2 regions of the Variovorax sp. genome follow, and region 2 is predicted to be linked to the other one. Evidence: riboswitches for the same ligand, from Rfam matches in the RefSeq annotation. Region 2 holds a riboswitch; the other holds the start of a gene.
What was found. Region 2 has a riboswitch for glycine ahead of gcvT (glycine cleavage system aminomethyltransferase GcvT). Riboswitches for the same ligand answer to the same signal wherever they lie in the genome.

Region 1 (9,991 bases), 2.9 Mb from region 2:
GAGCGCCGAACTGCCCGAGGTGACCGACTGGTCGGGCACCGTCGGCATCGGCGTGGCGGCCAACAACGCCGAATACTTCGACGAGCCCGGCATGACGCTCATGCTCTGCGCGCTGCCGAGCGACCAGTACCGCGTGTTCTCGGGCGTCGCGCCGCTGGGCAACTCCGAAATGAGCGGCTTTGAGGCCCATACCGCGCTGGTGCACGCCGATCCGGCCACGCCGGACCTGACCGAGCTGATCGCCGAGATGGCGGGCCGCACCGACACCGGCTACCTGTTCGGCGGGCTCTCGTCGGGCCGTGGCGGCGCGCTGCAGTTCGCGATCGGCGGTAACGGCAACATCCGCGGCCACGGGGCTGCGGGGGGCGTGTTTTCAGGCGGCCTGTCGGGCGTGGTGTTCGGTGACGGCGTGCGGCTGGTGTCGCGCGTCACGCAGGGCTGCCAGCCGCTGCGCTCGGGCGCGGTGCGCGAGAGAGAGATCACGGAGGCCGACGGCAACCTGTTGCTCAGGCTCGACGGCGAACCCGCGCTCGACGTGCTGCTGGCCGATCTGCAGGTGTCGCTGGAGCGGCCGCAGGAAGCCATCGACGCCGTGCGCAACACGCTGGTCGGTCTGGCCGACGCGGGCAGCGACGGCATCCGCCGCACCGGCGACCTGGGCGCCGACGTGCTGGTGCGCCACATCATCGGGCTCGACCCGACGCGGCGCGGCATCGCGATTGCCGACACGGCCGAAGCCGGCATGCGCCTGACCTTCTGCCGCCGCAATGCGCAGGCGGCGCGGTTGGACCTGATGCGTATCTGCGCCGAGATCCGTGAAGAGCTGGAGCCGGAAGAGCAGACGCTGGCCACCGCGCGCGCCGTGGCGGCGGGCGAGGCCGAGGCGGCGCCGCATCCGGCAAGGCGCATCGCGGGAGCGGTGTACGTGAGCTGTTCCGGGCGTGGCGGGCCGCATTTCGGCGCGCCGGGCGCCGAGTTGCAGATCGTGCGGCACGCGCTGGGCGACGTGCCGCTGGTCGGGTTCTTCGCCGCCGGGGAGATCGCGCGGCACCACCTGTATGGGTATACCGGGGTGCTGACGGTGTTCACGGCCAACGACTGACCGCCTTTCAGCCGCCGATCACGCCGGTTGCAGCACGCGCGGCTGCGGCGCCGGCATTCCCGTGAACGCGAAATCGACCTCCGGCGCCAGCCCGCTCACGATGCGCGCGATCGACTTGCCCGAGCCGCAGGCGTGCGTCCAGCCGAGCGTGCCGTGGCCGGTGTTCAGGAACAGGTTCGCGAGCTTGGTCTTGCCGATCAGCGGCACGTTGCTCGGCGTGGCGGGACGCAGGCCGGTCCAGAACTGGGCCTGCGTGGTGTCGCCGGCGCCGGGGAACAGCTCTTCGACGCGGCGCACGATGGCTTCGCAGCGCACGCGGTTCAGGTCGCGGTCGTAACCGTTGAGTTCGGCCGTGCCCGCGATGCGCAGGCGGTCGCCGGATTCCGAGGTGTAGCGCGAGAACACGAGCTTGAATTCGTCGTCGGTCAGCGAGACCTGGTGGGCTTTGGACGCGTCCTTGACGGGCAGCGTGACCGAATAGCCCTTGGCCGGATAGATCGGCAGGCGAATACCCAGCGGCGCCGCAAGCAGCGGGCTCAGCGAGCCCATCGCCATCACGAAGGCATCGCCGCGGATGCGCTGGAAGCGGCCTTCGACATCGGTGACCTCCACGTGATCGATGCTGCCGCCGGCCTCGCGCAGGGCGGTGACGGTGTGGCTCATCAGGAATTTCACGCCGGCTTCTGCCGCGAGCCGGGACAACTCGCGCGCGAAGCGGTTGGCATCGCCAGACTCGTCTTCGGCCGTGTAGGTCGCGCCAGCCAGCTTGGGGCGGATGTGGGCGAGGGCGGGCTCGATCTTCACGGCCTCGTCTGCCGAGATGACCTGGCGCTCGCAGCCCAGGGCGCGCATCTGCTCGGCGGGCGCGAGGGCGCCGTCGAACTCCTTCTGCGTCGTATAGAAATGGAGGATGCCCTGGGTGCGCTGGTCGTAGGCAATGCCGGTGTCGCGGCGCAACTGTTGCAACATCGAGCGGCTGTATGTGCCAAGACGCACGATCTGCTCGATGTTGTGGCGGGTGCGCGCCGGCGTGCATTCGCGCAGGAACTGCAGGCCCCATAGCCACTGGCGCATGTCGGCGCGGATGCGGAACAGCAGCGGGGCATCTTCCTTGCCCAGCCACTGCAGCACCTTGAGAGGCGCGCTGGGGTTGGCCCAGGGTTCGGCATGGCTGACGGAGATCTGCCCGCCGTTGGCGAAGCTGGTTTCGGCGGCCGGGGTGGCCTGCCGGTCGATCACGGTCACTTCGTGGCCGAGTTGCTGGAGGTAGTAAGCCGAGGTCACGCCGAGCAGGCCGGCGCCAAGAACGATCACGCGCATTTCAAGTACCTTTGAGGTGCTGCGCTTGAACGGCGGGCGATGGTGAATACTATTGAATTAATAGCAAGCAACCGGACGACCGCTGTCCAAGTTGCCGCTCCCCCTGTCCTCGGTACCTGAGAGATTCATTCGTTGCGCCATTGCAACGAATTTGCTCCTTCGGTGCGCCACGTGAAGTGGCGTCTCTCCAGACGGCGTTTCAGTTGATGCAGTACTGACCCCTTGCCGAAATACAAGACTTCGTCGGGCCGACCTGAGCGTTTATGGGAGTTTGCGCCTTCGGTAGGGCCACCGGGGTGGCCCGCTCTCCTGCGGTATCGCGAACGATTGTAAACACGGCGAGGGAAGAACGGTAACGTCTTGTGTTTCCGTCAATTGGCCCAATGGGATAATCGAACGTTAAGGTTCATTGCGACACGGCGATGACTTTCAACATTCAGGGGACCCCATGATCTTGGTTACCGGCGGCGCTGGCTTCATTGGCGCCAATTTCGTACTCGACTGGATCGCTACCAGCGACGAGCCTGTCGTGAACCTCGACAAGCTGACCTACGCCGGCAACCTCGAGACGCTCGCGTCGCTCAAGAACAACCCGAAGCACATCTTCGTGCAGGGCGACATCGGCGACAGCGCCCTGGTCGACCGCCTGCTGGCTGAGCACAAGCCGCGTGCCGTGGTCAACTTTGCCGCCGAGTCGCATGTGGACCGCTCGATCCACGGTCCCGAAGACTTCGTGCAGACCAACGTGCTCGGCACCTTCCGCCTGCTCGAATCCGTGCGTGGCCACTGGAGCGCGCTGCCAGCCGATCAGAAAGCCGCTTTCCGCTTCCTGCACGTATCGACCGACGAGGTCTACGGCTCGCTCTCCAAGACCGACCCGGCCTTCACCGAAGAGAACAAGTACGAGCCCAACAGCCCCTACTCGGCCAGCAAGGCCGCCAGCGATCATCTCGTGCGCGCCTGGCACCACACCTACGGCCTGCCGGTGCTCACCACCAACTGCTCCAACAACTACGGCCCGTTCCACTTCCCCGAGAAGCTCATCCCGCTGATGATCGTCAACGCGCTCGCTGGCAAGCCGCTGCCTGTGTACGGCGACGGCATGCAGGTGCGCGACTGGCTCTACGTGAAGGACCACTGCAGCGCCATCCGCCGCGTGCTCGAGGCCGGCAAACTGGGCGAGACCTACAACGTGGGCGGCTGGAACGAGAAGCCGAACATCGAGATCGTCAATACCGTGTGCGCGCTGCTGGACGAGCTGCGCCCCAAGGCCGACGGCAAGCCCTACAAGGAACAGATCACCTACGTCACCGACCGCCCCGGCCACGACCGCCGCTACGCCATCGACGCGCGCAAACTCGAAGCAGAGCTCGGCTGGAAGCCTGCCGAGACCTTCGACACCGGCATTCGCAAGACCGTCGAGTGGTACCTCGCGAACAGCGAATGGGTGCGCAACGTGCAAAGCGGCGCCTACCGCGAGTGGGTGGAAAAGCAGTACGACGCAAAGGCCACGGCATGAAGCTGCTGCTGCTGGGCAAGGGCGGCCAAGTCGGCTGGGAACTGCAGCGCAGCCTCGCGCCGCTAGGTAATTTGTTGGCACTCGGTTCCGACAGCACCGACTTCCCAGCGGATTTCGACCGTCCTGATCAGCTTGCGGAAACCGTGCTGAGGGTGCGTCCGGACGTTATCGTCAATGCCGCGGCGCACACCGCAGTAGACAAAGCCGAGAGCGAACCCGAATTCGCGCGCAAGCTCAACGCCACGTCGCCCGGCGTGGTGGCCGAAGCCGCCCAGCAGATCGGCGCGCTGATGGTGCACTACTCGACCGACTATGTCTTCGACGGCAGCGGCAGCAAGCCCTGGAAGGAAGACGACGCGACCGGCCCGCTCAGCGTCTACGGTCAGACCAAGCTCGAAGGCGAGCAGTTGGTGGCGCAGCACTGCCCGCGCCACCTGATCTTCCGCACAAGCTGGGTGTACGCGGCACGCGGCGGCAACTTTGCCAAGACCATGCTGCGCCTGGCCAAGGAGCGCGACAAGCTGACCGTCATCGACGACCAATTCGGTGCGCCCACAGGTGCCGAGTTGCTGGCCGACGTGACGGCCCATGCCATCCGCGCCACGCTGCAGGATCCGGCCAAGGCCGGGCTCTATCACGCGATTGCGGGCGGTGAAACGACATGGCACGGCTATGCGCGCTTCGTGCTCGAAATGGCGCAGCAGGCCGGTGTCGAGCTCAAGGCCGGCCCGCAGGCTGTCGAGGCCGTGCCGACCAGCGCCTTCCCGACCCCGGCGAAGCGCCCGCACAACTCGCGTCTGGATACCACCAAGCTGCAGACCACTTTCGGCCTGCGCCTGCCGCCTTGGCAGGAAGGCGTTGCGCGCATGCTGCGCGAGACGCTCTGAGAAGCGAATACACACCAAAGAAAAGAATGACCACGACAACTCAACGCAAAGGCATCATCCTGGCCGGTGGATCGGGCACCCGCCTGCACCCGGCCACGCTGGCCATGAGCAAGCAACTCCTGCCGGTGTACGACAAGCCGATGATCTACTACCCGCTCAGCACCCTGATGCTGGGCGGCATGCGCGACATTTTGATCATCAGCACGCCGCAGGACACGCCGCGGTTCCAGCAACTGTTGGGTGATGGCAGCCAGTGGGGCATCAATCTGCAATACGCAGTGCAGCCGAGTCCGGATGGGCTGGCGCAGGCTTTCATCATTGGTGAGAAGTTCGTAGGGAATTCGCCCAGTGCGCTGGTGTTGGGGGACAACATCTTTTATGGGCATGACCTGGCACATCTGCTCGGCGGTGCTGATGCGAAGAACTCTGGTGCCACCGTCTTTGCTTATCACGTGCACGACCCCGAGCGGTATGGAGTGGTGGCATTCGACGCCAAGGGCAAGGCCAGCAGCATCGAAGAAAAGCCGCTGAAGCCGAAGAGTAGCTATGCGGTGACGGGCCTCTACTTCTATGACAACCAAGTCGTGGACATCGCGAAGGCGGTGAAGCCGAGCGCGCGCGGGGAACTGGAAATCACGGCTGTAAATCAGGCGTACCTAGACCTCGACCAGCTCAATGTGCAGATCATGCAGCGCGGCTACGCGTGGCTGGATACTGGCACGCACGAGAGCCTGCTTGAAGCGGGCCAATTCATTGCGACGCTTGAGCATCGCCAAGGGCTGAAGATTGCCTGCCCGGAAGAAATCGCTTGGCGCAACGGATTTATCGATCGCGATCAGTTGGCCAAGCTTGCCGCGCCGCTGCAAAAGAATGGTTACGGCAAATACCTAAACCACCTGCTCGCCGAGGAGGTTCGCTCATGAATGTGGTCAAAACCGCCATTCCAGAGGTGCTGATCATAGAACCGAAAGTATTCGGCGACGCGCGTGGTTTCTTTTTCGAGAGCTTCAACCAGCGCGCATTTGACGAGGCGGTTGGCAAGAAGTTTGAATTCGTTCAAGACAACCATTCCAGATCTTCGCGCGGCGTGCTCCGTGGCTTGCACTACCAGATTCAGAATGCACAAGGCAAGCTGGTGCGGGTGGCGCGGGGGGCGGTCTTTGACGTGGCTGTAGACATCAGGCGCTCGTCGCCGACGTTTGGCCGTTGGGTTGGTACCGAACTCAACGAAGAGAACCAAAGGCAGCTGTGGATCCCGCCAGGCTTCGCCCACGGCTTCTTCGTGTTAACCGAAAGTGCGGACTTCTTATACAAGACTACTGACTACTACTCTCCTGAGTATGAAAGGTGTATTGCTTGGAATGACGTCGATTTGAACATCAAATGGCCAGATATCGGCATATCACCTCAGCTGTCAAAAAAGGACAGCGAGGGTCTTTTTCTGAAGCAGGCGAATACTTTCGCTTAAAAAATGGGATTCTTGCTTTTCAAACTAAGGTCTCATGCTTGATGTCACGCTGTTTTTAAGTTCACTGTAGTCGAAGTCGTGTGTTAGGCATGAAAGCGTGGAAATAATGAATGCATTTGAAATTCTGCAGCTTATGGTCGCTGGAAGTAGATGATGAATGTCAAGGATGTGCTGGCCCGAGTTGTTCGATATGTGAGTGAATATCGAGCCGCCAAGCTCGTAAAAAATTCAGGTTTCTTTGACAAGGATTGGTATGCTGGTCAGAACCCTGATGTTCCAGTCCAAAATGCTTTGTCCCACTTTATTCGCTTCGGAGGAAATGAGGGAAGATCTCCAAGCGAAAAATTCGACTCAGCATGGTATTTGAAAAAATATGGCGATGTGGCGATCAGCGGTACAAATCCTCTCGTCCATTATCTCCGTTGGGGAAGCCGCGAAGGTCGTGAAACAACCGGCACCGACTCAGATGCCGAAGGCGCGCCGATTCCTTCCCTCGGCAGCGACCCGCCGACAGAACAAGAGGTGCGGGATGTTGAAATACTTCGCGGCACGGATCTATTCAATCCCGAGTGGTATTTAAAAACCTATCCTCATCTAGAAGGTCAGGACCCTTATCTACACTTCCTCAGGCACGGCGGATTTGAAGGGCTTAAAGCGAGCGAAGAATTTGATTGTGCATGGTACAGAGATATATATCCTGATGTTGTTCTGCACAACGTGCATCCCTTGCTTCATTACCTCGAGCATGGAATTAATGAGGGCCGCTTCAAGGGCATGAATCCAAGCATTTCGGAGGTTGTGAAAAAGACTGTTGCAGATCTGATGGTTCTCGATCCCGAAATCGAAGCATGCCACCCTTTGCATGGTAAACACCTGAGGTTGCGACCGAATTTCAGCATTCCCTCTGATGAGGTGGGCGTTGCATGGCGCCGCATTTTTGATGATCTTCCAGGTGAGATTGAGCATATCGTTTTTATGCCTTGGCTGGTTAAGGGGGGGGCCGATCTAGCTGGTGTGAATATGATTCGCGCCGCCCAGGAAAAACTAAGTGTCAAAGCTGTGCTTCTGGTATTGACTGATCATGCAAATGTGGATGCCTTCGATTGGTTGCCCGAGGGAACGCAAGTACTGGTTCTTTCCGATTACGATAGAAAACTAAGTCCGAAACACAGGCAGCGCATTGTTGAGGCGCTCATATTTTCTGTTCAACCCGCCTCCATAATGAATGTGAACAGTATGGCCTGTTGGGATGCAATTCTCGAAAAAGGTCGTGCTTTCAAAAAAATATGCCGTATTCACGTTGCATTATTTTGCCGTGACTTCACTGAAGATGGCCGCGGTGCGGGCTACGCTGATACTCATTTTCGAGCTGGTATCGCAAATGTCGATTTGGTCTATTTCGATACCCAAATTTTTCTCGATGAGGTGGCGCAAAGATTTGGGCTTACTGTGTCGCTGAAGAAGAAGTTGAAGTTCCTGCCTCAGCCTGTGCTGGATGATATTAAAGAAATAACTGTCAACAAGCATCAATTTGAATCTGTTCCGGCAATATTTTGGGCTGGGCGATTTTGTTATCAAAAAAATACTGAGCTACTGGCGCGAATCATCAAAAGTCGACCGAAGGTTTCTTTGGACATCTATGGAGGCGGAGAGGCAAGGATAGAGACCGAATTACTGCAACTCGCAACTGAGTATCCAGGAGTAAATGTATTAGGGCTTTTCCCTTCATTCAACAAGCTTCCGCTGGAAAAATATAGTGCGTTTCTTTTTACCTCTAGGTTCGAAGGAATGCCAACTGTATTGATCAATGCGGCAGCAGCAGGACTACCGATCATCGCAAGCAATGTCGGTGGAGTTTCGGAGTTGGTTACTCATGAGACAGGCTGGCTGATTAACGATTTAGACGATGAGACCGCATATTGCGAGGCAATCCGTCAGATTATTAACGATCCAGAAGAGGTAGCAAGGCGTTCGGAGTCGATGAGGAAAAAATTAGGAACGGAGCGTTCATGGAGCGCCTTTAAATCAAAGCTTTTCGTTCCTTCGAAAAGTTCTTTTGGAGACGGATTTGCCGAAGGTTGATGTAACTGCAGTTGTCAACGCGCACAGGGAAGGTCTATTGTTGAAGCCGACGCTGGACAGCGTCCGCAGATGCTTCGAGTTGGCGCGGGAAAAAAAGCTAGCGGTTGAACTACTAGTAGCTATGGATCGTTCGGATGAGCTAACCCTTGAGGTTGTCCAACACGGCATCGCGGATATTGATAACGCTCGAATCGTTCCGATGGACTATGGCGATGTGGGACATTGCCGAAATCAAGCCGCCTTGCTGGCCCAAGGGAAATATGTTGCATTTCTCGATGGCGACGATTTATGGGGAAAAAACTGGATCGTAGACGCGTTCAAGATGGCACAGGCTGATGCTCGCGAACTGGTGCTTCACCCTGAAGTTAATGTCTATTTCGGCCAGGATCCCCATGTCTTTGTACACATTGATAGCGAAGACCGGAAATTTGATCTGGCAGGACTCGCATTGGTTAATTATTGGACGTCTCTTTGCTTCGTGCGTACGGCTTTCTTGGTTTCGAATCCCTATCCAGAAACAAACTTGCTGGAACAAATGGGGTATGAAGATTGGGGTTGGAATCTTAAGGCGATTTCTGCAGGCGCACTCCACAAGTGTGTTCCAGAAACAGGGCATGCTATACGTATGAAGCGCGTGTCACTTGTTCGCCAGACCAATTCTGCTGCATGCATTGCCGAGCCAAGCGATATTTTTCCAGCTGCATTGAAGAATCGGTCGAAAAAAGCAAATTCTATGATTCGTATCGCGGCGTAGTTTTAATGAGGATGATCAGGTTCCCCATTTTACGCCGTATGCATTGTTTGAGTTGCAAGTCCGGCGAATTGTCTCTGAAGCGCCAATTTTGGTCGTTGTTGCGAATCGCGAATAATTCACGAAATGAGCCCTGCATTCCGATGTCAATCATTAAAGAGTTAGTTATCAGGGCCTTGCCATGAAGACGTTTCAACGGGTTTCTGTAGTGATCCCAGTTTATGCTGGGCAGCGAACGCTGCCTGTGCTTATGGACGAACTCGCGAAACTCACTGAGCCTCAGGTGACACATGATGGCAATGAGTTCGTCGTTTGCGAAGTATTGCTTGTTCATGATTGTGGGCCGGATCGCTCGGATCTCGCTATTGAAGAATTGGCTAAGATCCACGAATTTGTTCACCCGATATGGTTGTCGCGTAATTATGGACAACATGCTGCAACGTTGGCTGGAATGGCGAGCGCGACCGGGGACTGGGTCGTCACAATGGACGAAGATGGGCAGCAGGATCCACAAAGCATTGCTGAAATGCTCGATATGGCGCAAAAAGATGCGCTTCAACTTGTTTACGCACAGCCAACCAATCCTCCTCCGCACGGGTGGTTAAGGAATTTGGCCAGCTTTACTGCCAAGGCGATCAGTAAGCGGTTGCTGGGCAACAAATCAATTGGTCGCTTCAATAGCTTCAGATTGATAGACGGAGAAATTGCTCGCACGCTCTCTGCCTACTGTGGAAACGGCGTTTACCTTGATGTCGGACTGTTTTGGATCACCGGCCGGGTTGGGCATTGTCCTTTGCGTCTCAGAGAAGAAATGGGAAGGCCATCTGGATACTCGTTCCTTTCTTTGATCAGGCATTTCTGG
Region 2 (9,991 bases):
AAGTCGCAGTAGCCAGCCGCAATAGACCGGCCGGCCCGGCCGGTCCGGCTGGCGAGGCTCAGGCCTCTTCGGTTTCCTGGTAGTCGCCCACGGGCACGCAGCTGCAGAACAGGTTGCGGTCGCCGTAGACGTTGTCGACGCGGCCGATGGGCGGCCAGTACTTGGCGTTCTTGAGCGTGGCCAGCGGGAACGCGCCGAGTTCGCGCGAGTACGGGTGGCTCCATTCGGTGCCAAGCAGGCTCGCAGCGGTGTGCGGCGCGTGCTTGAGAGGGTTGTCTTCCTTCGGCCAGACGCCTTCCTCGATGCGGCGGATTTCGCCGCGAATGGCGATCATCGCGTCGATGAAGCGGTCGAGCTCGGCCAGCGGCTCGCTCTCGGTCGGCTCCACCATCAGCGTGCCGGGCACCGGGAAGCTCAGCGTGGGCGCGTGGAAGCCGTAGTCGATTAGGCGCTTGGCCACGTCTTCGGCGGTGACGCCGCTGGTGTCCTTCAGCGGGCGCAGGTCGAGGATGCACTCGTGCGCGACGTGACCATTGGGGCTCGCGTACAGCGTGGGGTAGTGGTCCTTCAGGCGCGCGCTGATGTAGTTGGCGCTCAGGATGGCCGTCTCCGTCGCGGCCTGCAGGCCCTTGGCGCCCATCATGCGGCAGTACATCCAGCTGATCGGCAGCACGGCCGCGTTGCCCAGCGGGGCCGCGGACACGGCACCCACGCCGTGCGACGGCACGCCGGCCGTCACATGGCCCGGCAGGTACGGCACCAGGTCTTCGACCACGCAGACCGGACCCACGCCCGGGCCGCCGCCGCCGTGCGGAATGCAGAAAGTCTTGTGCAGGTTCAGGTGGCTCACGTCGCCGCCGAACTCGCCCGGCGCGGCCACGCCGACCAGCGCGTTCATGTTGGCGCCGTCCACGTACACGCGGCCGCCGTGCGCATGCACCAGCTCGCAGAGCTCCTTCACGCGGGTTTCGAACACGCCGTGCGTGCTGGGATAGGTGATCATCACCGCGGCCAGGTTGGCGCTGTGCTTTTCGCAGGCGCGCTTCAGGTCGTCCATGTCGACGTTGCCTTGCGCGTCGCAGGCCGTCACCACCACCTGCAGGCCCACCATCTGCGCGCTCGCGGGATTGGTGCCGTGCGCGGAAGACGGAATCAGACAGATGTTGCGGTGGCCCTGGCCCTTGGCTTCATGGAAGGACTTGATGGCCAGCAGGCCTGCGTACTCGCCCTGCGAACCCGCGTTGGGCTGCAGGCTGATGCCAGCGTAGCCGGTGGCTTCGCACAGCCAGGCGCGCAGCTGCGCATCGAGCTGGGCATAGCCGAGCTGCTGGTCCGCAGGTGCGAAGGGATGGATGTTGGCGAACTCGGGCCAGGTGATGGGGATCATCTCGCTGGTCGCGTTGAGCTTCATGGTGCAGCTGCCCAGCGGGATCATGCTGCGGTCGAGCGCCAGGTCCTTGTCCGACAGGCTGCGGATGTAGCGCAGCATGGCGGTCTCGCTCTTGTGGGTGTTGAACACCGGATGCGTGAGGAAGGCGCTGGCGCGGCGCAGGTCTTCGGGGATCAGCGGCGTGGTGTTCGCTGCCAGGTCGTCGAAGCGCGGCAGCGGCTTGCCGGCGGGCGCGAACAGGGCCCACAGCGTCTCGACGTCGGCACGCGTGGTGGTCTCGTCGAGCGAGATGCCCAGGTGCTGCTGCAGGCGCTGGCGCAGGTTGACGCCGGCTGCCTGTGCACGCTCGATGATGGCGGGCGTGTCGTCGCCGGTGCGGATGGTCAGCGAATCGAAGGCGGTGGTGTTGACCGGCTCGCGGCCCATCTGCGAAAGGCCCGTCGACAGGATGGCGGTGAGCGCCGCCACGCGCTGCGCGATGCGGGTGAGGCCGTCTGGCCCGTGGTACACGGCGTACATGCTGGCCACCACGGCCGGCAGCACCTGGGCGGTGCAGATGTTGGAGGTGGCCTTCTCGCGGCGGATGTGCTGCTCGCGCGTCTGCAGCGCCAGGCGGTAGGCGGGCTGGCCGTGCGTGTCGACGCTCACGCCCACCAGGCGGCCCGGCAGCGAGCGCTTGAACTCGTCGCGGCAGGCCAGGTAGGCGGCGTGCGGGCCGCCGTTGCACAGCGGCATGCCGAAGCGCTGCGTGGTGCCGCAGACGATGTCGGCGTCGAACTCGCCCGGCGCGACCAGCAGCGTCAGCGCCAGCAGGTCGGCCGCCACGATGAAGGCGGCGTCGCACTGGTGCGCATGGCCCGCGAGCGGGCGCAGGTCGTGCACGTGGCCGGTGGTGGCGGGGTACTGCGCGAGCACGCCGAAGAAGGCGCCGCTCACCATCAGGTGCGGCAGCGTTTCCGACACCGTGCTCACCTTCACTTCGATGCCCAGCGGCGCGGCGCGCGTCTTGATGACCTCGATGGTCTGCGGATGGCAGTCGCCCGACACCAGGAACACGTTGCTCTTGCTTTTCACGCTGCGCTTGGCGAGCGTCATGGCTTCGGCTGCCGCCGTGGCTTCGTCGAGCATCGATGCATTGGCGATGGCCATGCCCGTGAGGTCGCACACCATCGTCTGGAAGTTGAGCAGGGCTTCCATGCGGCCCTGCGAGATCTCGGCCTGGTAGGGCGTGTAAGCGGTGTACCAGGCGGGGTTCTCGAGGATGTTGCGCAGGATGACGCCCGGCGTGTGCGTGCCGTAGTAGCCCTGGCCGATGAAGTTCTTGAACACCTTGTTCTTCGACGCCATCGCCTTCAGCTCGGCCAGCGCGTCGGCTTCGGTCACGGGGGCCGGCAGCCGCATCGGCCGCGCGCGGCGGATGGCCGCGGGCACGATGCCGTCGATGAGCTCCGAGCGCGTTTCCGAGCCGATCACCGGCAGCATGCGCGCCTCGTCCGCCGCATCGATGCCGATGTGGCGGGCGAGAAATTCTTCGGCGTTCTCTAGTTCTTGCAAAGAGGGAAGGGCGGGAATCGGCATGGCGGTGAGGGCTCGGGAGGAAGGGGGCTCGGAAGAAGAATCAGGCGATCAGGATTCGGCCGCGAACTTGTCGTAGCTGGCGGCGTCCAGCAGGGCGTCGAGCTGCGCGGGCTCGCTCAGCTTGACCTTGAAGAACCAGCCGGCGGCCAGCGGGTCGCTGTTGGCCAGCGACGGGTCGGCGCGCAGGGCTTCGTTGACTTCGGTGATCTCGCCCGACACGGGCATGAACACGTCGGCGGCGGCCTTGACCGACTCGACGACGCCGGCAACTTCGCCTTGCGCGAAGGTCTTGCCGACTTCGGGCAGGTCGACGAACACCACGTCGCCCAGCGCGTCCTGCGCATGCACGGTGATGCCGACGGTGGCCGCGTCGCCTTCGGCCGACACCCATTCGTGGTCCTTGGTGTACTTGATGCTCATGAGAAAACTCCTCGTGGAAAAAATGAATCGGGGTGCAGAGCCTAGCCGGGTCTGCCGCGTTCAGCCGCGGTAATAGCGGGTCGGCACGAAAGGCATGGTCGAGACTTCCATGGGCACCGGCTTGCCGCGCACGATGGCCTGCACGCGGGTGCCGGGCGCGGCGAAGGCGGTGGCCACGTAGCCCATGGCGATGCAGCGGTCGGCCGTGGGGCCGAGCAGCCCGCTGGTGACGATGCCGATGTCCTGGCCTTCGAATGACTGCAGCACCGTGCCGTCGCGCACAGGAATGCGCTCGAGCGCCACGAGGCCCACGCGCTTGCGCTTCAGCGTGTCGTGGTCGGTGTGGCCGGCGGTGCCCGCCGTGGCGGCGGCAAGCTGCGCGAGGATCTTCGCGGCGCCGGGGAAGCCGCCTTCGCGCGCGCCGCCCGCGCGGCGCACCTTCTGCATCGCCCAGTTGAGCGAGGCCTCGACCGGCGTGGTGGTGGTGTCGATGTCGTTGCCGTAGAGGCACAGGCCGGCCTCGAGCCGCAGCGAATTGCGCGCGCCCAGGCCGATGGGCTTGACCTCGGGCTGGGCCAGCAGCAGGCGGGCAAGTGTTTCGGCATCCTTGGCGGCCACCGAGATCTCGAAGCCGTCTTCGCCGGTGTAGCCGCTGCGCGTGACGAAGGCGGGAAGGCCGCCGATCTGCACCGCGCCGCCGGTCATGAACACGAAGCGCTCGATGCCGGGCGACAGGCGCGCCAGCGTGGCCGCGGCCTGTGGGCCCTGCAGCGCGAGCAGGGCGTGGTCGGGCAAGGGCTGCACTTCGCAGCGGGCGCCGATCTTCTGCTGGATGTGGGCGATGTCGGCCGCCTTGCAGGCGCCGTTGACGATCACGAAGAGCGAGCCGTGGCCTTCGTTGAAGAACATCAGGTCGTCGAGGATGCCGCCTTCGTCGTTCAGCAGCAGGCCGTAGCGCTGCTTGCCGGCGGGCAGGTCGATCACGTCGACGGGCATCAGGGTTTCGAAGGCGGCCGCGGCGTCGGGGCCGACGAGGCGCAGCTGGCCCATGTGGGAGATGTCGAACAGGCCGGCCGCGTCGCGCGTGTGCTTGTGCTCGGCCATGAGGCCGGCGGGGTACTGCACCGGCATGGAATAGCCGGCGAAAGGCACCATGCGGGCGCCGAGCTCCACGTGAAGGTCGTGCAGCGGCGTCTTGAGAAGTTCGGTAGCGGGTGCGGAGGAAGCGGCCACGGGGCACTCCAAAGGGGCAGACAAAATCCATGACGCAAGCCATGGGCCACCCCTGCTGTCCGCTTTACCTGAGAGATTCGCCCCACGATCGGGGTTTGCTCCTTCGGTGGGCCGCTGCGCCGTTTGCGGTACGGCGGCCTCTCTCCAGCAAGGAAACGCCGGTGTTCGCCGGCGCCTTGTCAGTCCTTTTGCCTGAGCGTTCGGGAAACCCCTGCGCCTTCGGCGGCCCCGGCTTGCGGGGCTCTCTCCTGACTCTGCTGAGTGTAGTTGATGCGCGGCGGCGTTCGGGGCGAGTGCGCGGTTCCAGTCAGTGCACGACTTCAGCCGGCGGCAGCAGCTTGTCGATCCGCTCGCGCAGCGACTCGGCGCGCTCGGGGCCGGCGGCTTTCTCTATTTCGCTGAGCATCAACGCGGCGATGGTCAGCATGGCCTCGCGGTCGCGGGCTTCGCGCAGGGCGTCGCGCATCTGCAGTGCGAACTTGGGATCGCGGCGCACGAACATGCGCTCGCAGATGTCGAACAGGAACATGCGCGTGGTGGCCAGGGAGCGCTTGCCGTCGAAGGTGTCGGCCGAGGTGGCGATCTGGATCGGCTCGGTAGCGGGGATCGGTGCGGGCTGGGCGGGCGCCGGGGCAGGGGGCGCGGCTTGGGGGGCAACCGCGACGTTCGGGGTTTGCAGATAGCCGCGCTGCACCAGTGTCTGGATGGCCTGCTCGGCTTCGTCGCGGGTGCTGAACAGCGGGCTGAAGTCGGTCAGCGAGCGCCGCCCGTCGGCCATGAGCAGCAGTGCGCGTTCACGCTGGCTGAGCGTGCGCTGTCCGCCCTGGAGTTCGTCGCGCGCCTTGTCGGTCTTGGTGGGAAACATGGCAGCCACAGCTTTCGGAGATCGAGGGCAGCAGCATCGTTGCAAGCGGTGACATCTTCATGAACCCTTTTCGCTTACGGAAATGGCAGTTTCCCCACACGATTTCCCGCTACCGTCACGGCCTCGCCCGGCGGTATGCTCCGGCACCGCGGAGGGGCCCACCACATGCTTCCCATCGTCTTTGCACTCATGGCGACAGTCCTGCTGCTCGTCTGGATGGGCTTTTTCATGATGGGCTCGCTGCCGCTGCTGATCCTCAAGCACGACACGCCGCTGGACTCGCGCTTCATCCGTGGCCTGTTCAACGTGTATTACCTCGCGATGATGCTGACGGGCAGCGCGGCGGCGCTTTGCTACGCCTGGTCCGGCCGGGCGGTCTTTGCCGTGGGCATGGCCTTCATCGCTGGCCTGGCCTTCTCGCTGCGCTGCTGGCTGATCATTCCGCGCATGGACCTGCTGCGCGGCACGATCCCGGCGGTCGACGTTTCGGCCCGCCGGTTCCGCCAGCTTCACATTGCCGGGATGGCGCTCAACGTGGTGCAGCTGGGCACCGTGGCCTGGGCCCTGACGAAGCTGGGGCTGTGAGCCTTCAGCCGCCCGCGCTTTCCTTGCGGATCAGCCACTGGTTGCCCACGCGCTGCAGCTCCAGCGTCTTGCGGCCCGTCTCCTTCAACTTGTCGGCGCGGTAGACCTGCTTGAACCTGGCGCTCGCGGACTGTCCGTTGACGCTGATGACGAGGTCTTCGATGCCCACGCTGATGCTCGACTTGTCCGCGATGCGCGCGCGCCGGTCGGTCTCCCAGCGCTTGCGGTCCTGGTTGCGCGGCGGCGTGAAGTCGGGCGCGTAGGCGGCGAGGTAGCGGTCCGCGTCGCGGGCCGACCAGGCCGCGGCCCAGGCGCGTACGGCAGCCTCGACTTCGGCGATGCCGACCGTGGGAGCGGGTACCGCTGCCTCGGTGGCGGACGGCGTGGCCGGCGCGGCCGGCGACGCGCCGAATGCGGCCGTGGTCAGCAGCAGTCCACCGGCGAGCAGGCAGGTCGTCAAGGATCGGTTCATGGCGCAGTTCCCTCTTTGTCAGTTATAGGCGTCGAATCCGACGCCGATTCTGGCAGTGAACGAACGTGCCCGCGGTGCTCAGGCGGCCGCGCCCTCCACCTCGGCCGGCACCGCCTGCATCGACCGGTTGCGCAGCCTCAAGGCCAGCACCGTCGCGACGCAGAGCACGCACAGCACCGTCGTGAGCGTGACGCCGAGGCCGCGCGCATCCGACAGCATGCCGAACAGCGGCGACACCAGTCCGCCCACCGACAGCGCCAGTCCCAGCGTGATGCCGCTGGCCGTGGCCGGGTTGCGCGGCAGATAGTCCTGCGCCAGCGTCACCTGCGCTGCGAAGGGCAGGAACATGCACATGCCGAGCAACGCGGTGCAGGCGAGCGCCCAGCCGGCGTCCGGCGCGAGCACCAGGCCCGCGAGCGACGGCAGCGCGAGCAGGTAGCCGGCGCGGATCGTGCCCATGCGGCCGATGCGGTCGCCCAGCCAGCCGCCGAGCAGCGTGCCGACAGCGCCCGCAGCGGTGAACGAGGTCAGCGCCGCGGCGCCCTGGAAGGCGGTGCCGTGCAGGTCGCGCGTGATGCGCAGCGACAGCATCGACAGCACGGTGACATACGGGATCGACCAGCCGACGATGGTCGCGACCAGCAGGCTGAAGGCGCGCCAGTCGTTGTGCGGCTTCAGCACCTCGCCGCCCGCCTTGCGCGCAGCGGCTGCCGTGGCGGCCGAGGCCGCGCCGCTGCCGGCATTCGCGATCATCCACACGATGCCCATCGCCAGCGCGGACACGCCCAGCAGGTAGCTGCGCGACAGGCTGGCGCCGCTCACCACGGTGGCAGCCAGCACCGGCGCGAACGACGCGCCGATGGTCCCGCCCACCGAGAACACGCTCATCGCCTTTTGCGACGCGCCGCCGGCCGCGCGCGCTGCCACAGTGGCGGGCGGGTGGTAGGCCGCGATGCCCAGCCCGCACAGCACCATCGCGATCCAGGTCAGCAGGTAGCTGTGGCTCAAGCCTGCCAGCACCACGCCCAGCGCCGCCACCATGAAGCCGGTGGGCACCAGCCAGCTGCGCGGATGGCGGTCGGCGTACAGGCCGAACAGCGGCTGCACCACGCTCGACAGCCCGGTGGCCGCGAGCATCAGGCCCGCCACGGCTGTGTAGCTGTAGCCGCGTTCCAGCACCATGAACGGCAGCAGTGCGGGCACGAGCCCCTGGTAGAGGTCATTGACGGCATGGGTGCCGGTGAGCAACCCGAGTCGGCGCTTGTTCATTCGATCGCTTCTTTCATTTCCTTGAAAAAAAGCATCGTAGGAAGCCGTGCGAAGATGTTCTTGCTACGAATCAACAAGCATCGTCGAGAAATGGACAAAGCGATCAACCTGCGGCCCGAAGAGGGCGAGTCGACCCCGCGCGCCGTCGCGGTGCTGGCCACCGACCCCGCCGGCGACGCCTTCATACCGCCGCACACGCACCGGCGCGGCCAGCTGATCCACGCGATTTCGGGCGTGATGCTGGTGAGCGCCGCGGCTGGCAACTGGGTGGTGCCGACCGGGCGCGGCGTGTGGGTGCCGGCGGGCATGGAGCATCAGATTCGCATGGCCGGCGAGGTGAAGATGCGCACCGTCTTCGTCGAGCCCGGCACGCGCGCGGACCTGGGCGCCGAATGCCGCGTGATCCATGTCGGCGCGCTGCTGAGGGAGCTGATCGTCACCGCCGTGGCGCTGCCGCTCGACTACGCACCGGGTGGCCGCGACGAGCGGGTGATGGAACTGATCCTCGACGAGATCCTGGCCGCGCCAGTGCTGTCGCTGCATGTGCCGATGCCGCGCCATGCGCGCCTGGCCGTGCTGTGCGAGGAACTGGTGCGCGACCCGTCGCTGCCCGCCACGCTGGACGACTGGGCGCTGCGCCTGCACATGAACACCCGCACGCTCGCGCGCCTGTTCCAGCGCGAGACGGGCATGAACTTCGGCGCGTGGTGCCGGCAGGCACGGCTGCTGCTGAGCCTGCCGCGGTTGGCTGCGGGCGCGTCGATCCTGGAGGTGGCGCTGGCGCACGGCTACGAAAGCCCGAGCGCCTTTACCGCCATGTTCCGGCGCACGCTGGGCGTGCCGCCCAGCGTGTACCTGCGGCGCGACTACCTGGCGTAGACCAGGTCGCGCAGCGCCAGCGAGACCCAGGGCACGTAGGTGATCACCATCAGGCACGCCATGATCACCAGCACGAAGGGCACCAGGTGCTTCACGATGCGGTCCAGCGATATGCGCGCCACGGTGCATGCCGCGAACAGGTTCACGCCGAAGGGCGGCGTGATCATGCCAAGGGCCAGGTTCACCACCATGATCAGCCCGAAGTGCACCGGGTCGATGCCGAAGTGCACCGCCACCGGCGCCAGGATCGGCGCCAGCACGATGATTGCCGCGCTGGTCTCGATGAACATGCCGATCACGAACAGAGCCGCGTTCACCCCCAGCAGGAACATCGCCGGCGACTGCAGCACCTCCTGCAGCCAGTGGCCGATGGCGTCGGGCACGCCCGCGCGGGTGATGAGGAACGCGAACAGCCCCGCGTTGGCGATGATGAACATGATCACCGCCGACGACATCACCGACTTGCGCAAGATGACGTACAGGTCCTTGGGTTTGATCTCGCGGTAGATCACCATGCCCACCACCAGCGCATAGAACACCGCCACCGCCGAGGCTTCCGTGGGCGTGAAGATGCCGCCGTAGATGCCGCCGAGGATGATCACCGGCATGAGCAGCGCCCAGCCTGCCTGCCACAGCGCGCGGCCGAAGGGCATGCGGCCTTCGCCGTCGGTCTTGCCCCAGCCCTTCCACTTGCAGTAGGCCCACACGAACAGCATGAGCGCCAGGCTGATCAGGATGCCGGGGCCGAAGCCCGCGATGAACAGCTCGCCGATGGACACTTCGGCGCTCACGCCGTAAAGAATCATCGGGATCGACGGCGGAATGATCACGCCCAGCTCCGCGCTGGTGGCCTGCAGGGCCGCGGCGTACGCCCTGGGATAGCCGTGCTTGATGAGCGCCGGGATCAGGATGGCGCCGATCGCGAAGGTGGTGGCCACCGACGAGCCCGACACCGCCGCGAAGATCATGCAGGTGAGCACGCAGGTCATCGGCAGGCCGCCCTGCACGCCGCCCACGATGCTCTTGGCAAACTCCACCAGCCGGCGCGAGATGCCGCCGGTTTCCATCAGGTTGCCGGCCAGGATGAAGAACGGAATGGCAGCCAGCGGAAACTTGTTGATCGAGTTGAACATCTCCTTCACGGAGATCAGCATGTTGGCGTTCGTCACCTGGATGCCCAGGATCGAAGCCAGCCCGATGGACACCGCCACCGAGACCGACAGTGCAAAGCACAGCACCATCGTTGCAACCATCACCACACTCATGATGCAGCCCCCACGCTCGGCACTTCGTGTCCTCG

Region 1: linked by a shared signal. The riboswitch ahead of ACQY8B_RS20540 (D-amino acid dehydrogenase) and the one ahead of gcvT (glycine cleavage system aminomethyltransferase GcvT) in region 2 are both predicted to bind glycine.

What each region holds. Positions count from the first base shown of each region.
Region 1 covers NZ_OZ257247.1:4,360,803-4,370,793, reverse strand. Annotated here, with positions in the region: gene ACQY8B_RS20545 (FIST signal transduction protein) at 1-1,102, shown strand, start outside; gene ACQY8B_RS20540 (D-amino acid dehydrogenase) at 1,121-2,422, opposite strand; glycine riboswitch at 2,516-2,623, opposite strand; glycine riboswitch at 2,641-2,744, opposite strand; gene rfbB (dTDP-glucose 4,6-dehydratase) at 2,871-3,941, shown strand; gene rfbD (dTDP-4-dehydrorhamnose reductase) at 3,938-4,828, shown strand; gene rfbA (glucose-1-phosphate thymidylyltransferase RfbA) at 4,855-5,751, shown strand; gene rfbC (dTDP-4-dehydrorhamnose 3,5-epimerase) at 5,748-6,296, shown strand; gene ACQY8B_RS20515 (glycosyltransferase family 4 protein) at 6,447-8,378, shown strand; gene ACQY8B_RS20510 (glycosyltransferase family 2 protein) at 8,419-9,132, shown strand; gene ACQY8B_RS20505 (glycosyltransferase) at 9,311-9,991, shown strand, end outside.
Region 2 covers NZ_OZ257247.1:1,437,539-1,447,529, forward strand. Annotated here, with positions in the region: gene ACQY8B_RS07015 (DUF3014 domain-containing protein) at 1-12, shown strand, start outside; gene gcvP (aminomethyl-transferring glycine dehydrogenase) at 59-2,968, opposite strand; gene gcvH (glycine cleavage system protein GcvH) at 3,017-3,388, opposite strand; gene gcvT (glycine cleavage system aminomethyltransferase GcvT) at 3,449-4,621, opposite strand; glycine riboswitch at 4,667-4,779, opposite strand; glycine riboswitch at 4,792-4,882, opposite strand; gene ACQY8B_RS07035 (hypothetical protein) at 4,929-5,486, opposite strand; gene ACQY8B_RS07040 (hypothetical protein) at 5,652-6,071, shown strand; gene ACQY8B_RS07045 (L,D-transpeptidase Cds6 family protein) at 6,076-6,543, opposite strand; gene ACQY8B_RS07050 (MFS transporter) at 6,622-7,812, opposite strand; gene ACQY8B_RS07055 (AraC family transcriptional regulator) at 7,903-8,691, shown strand; gene ACQY8B_RS07060 (TRAP transporter large permease) at 8,679-9,956, opposite strand.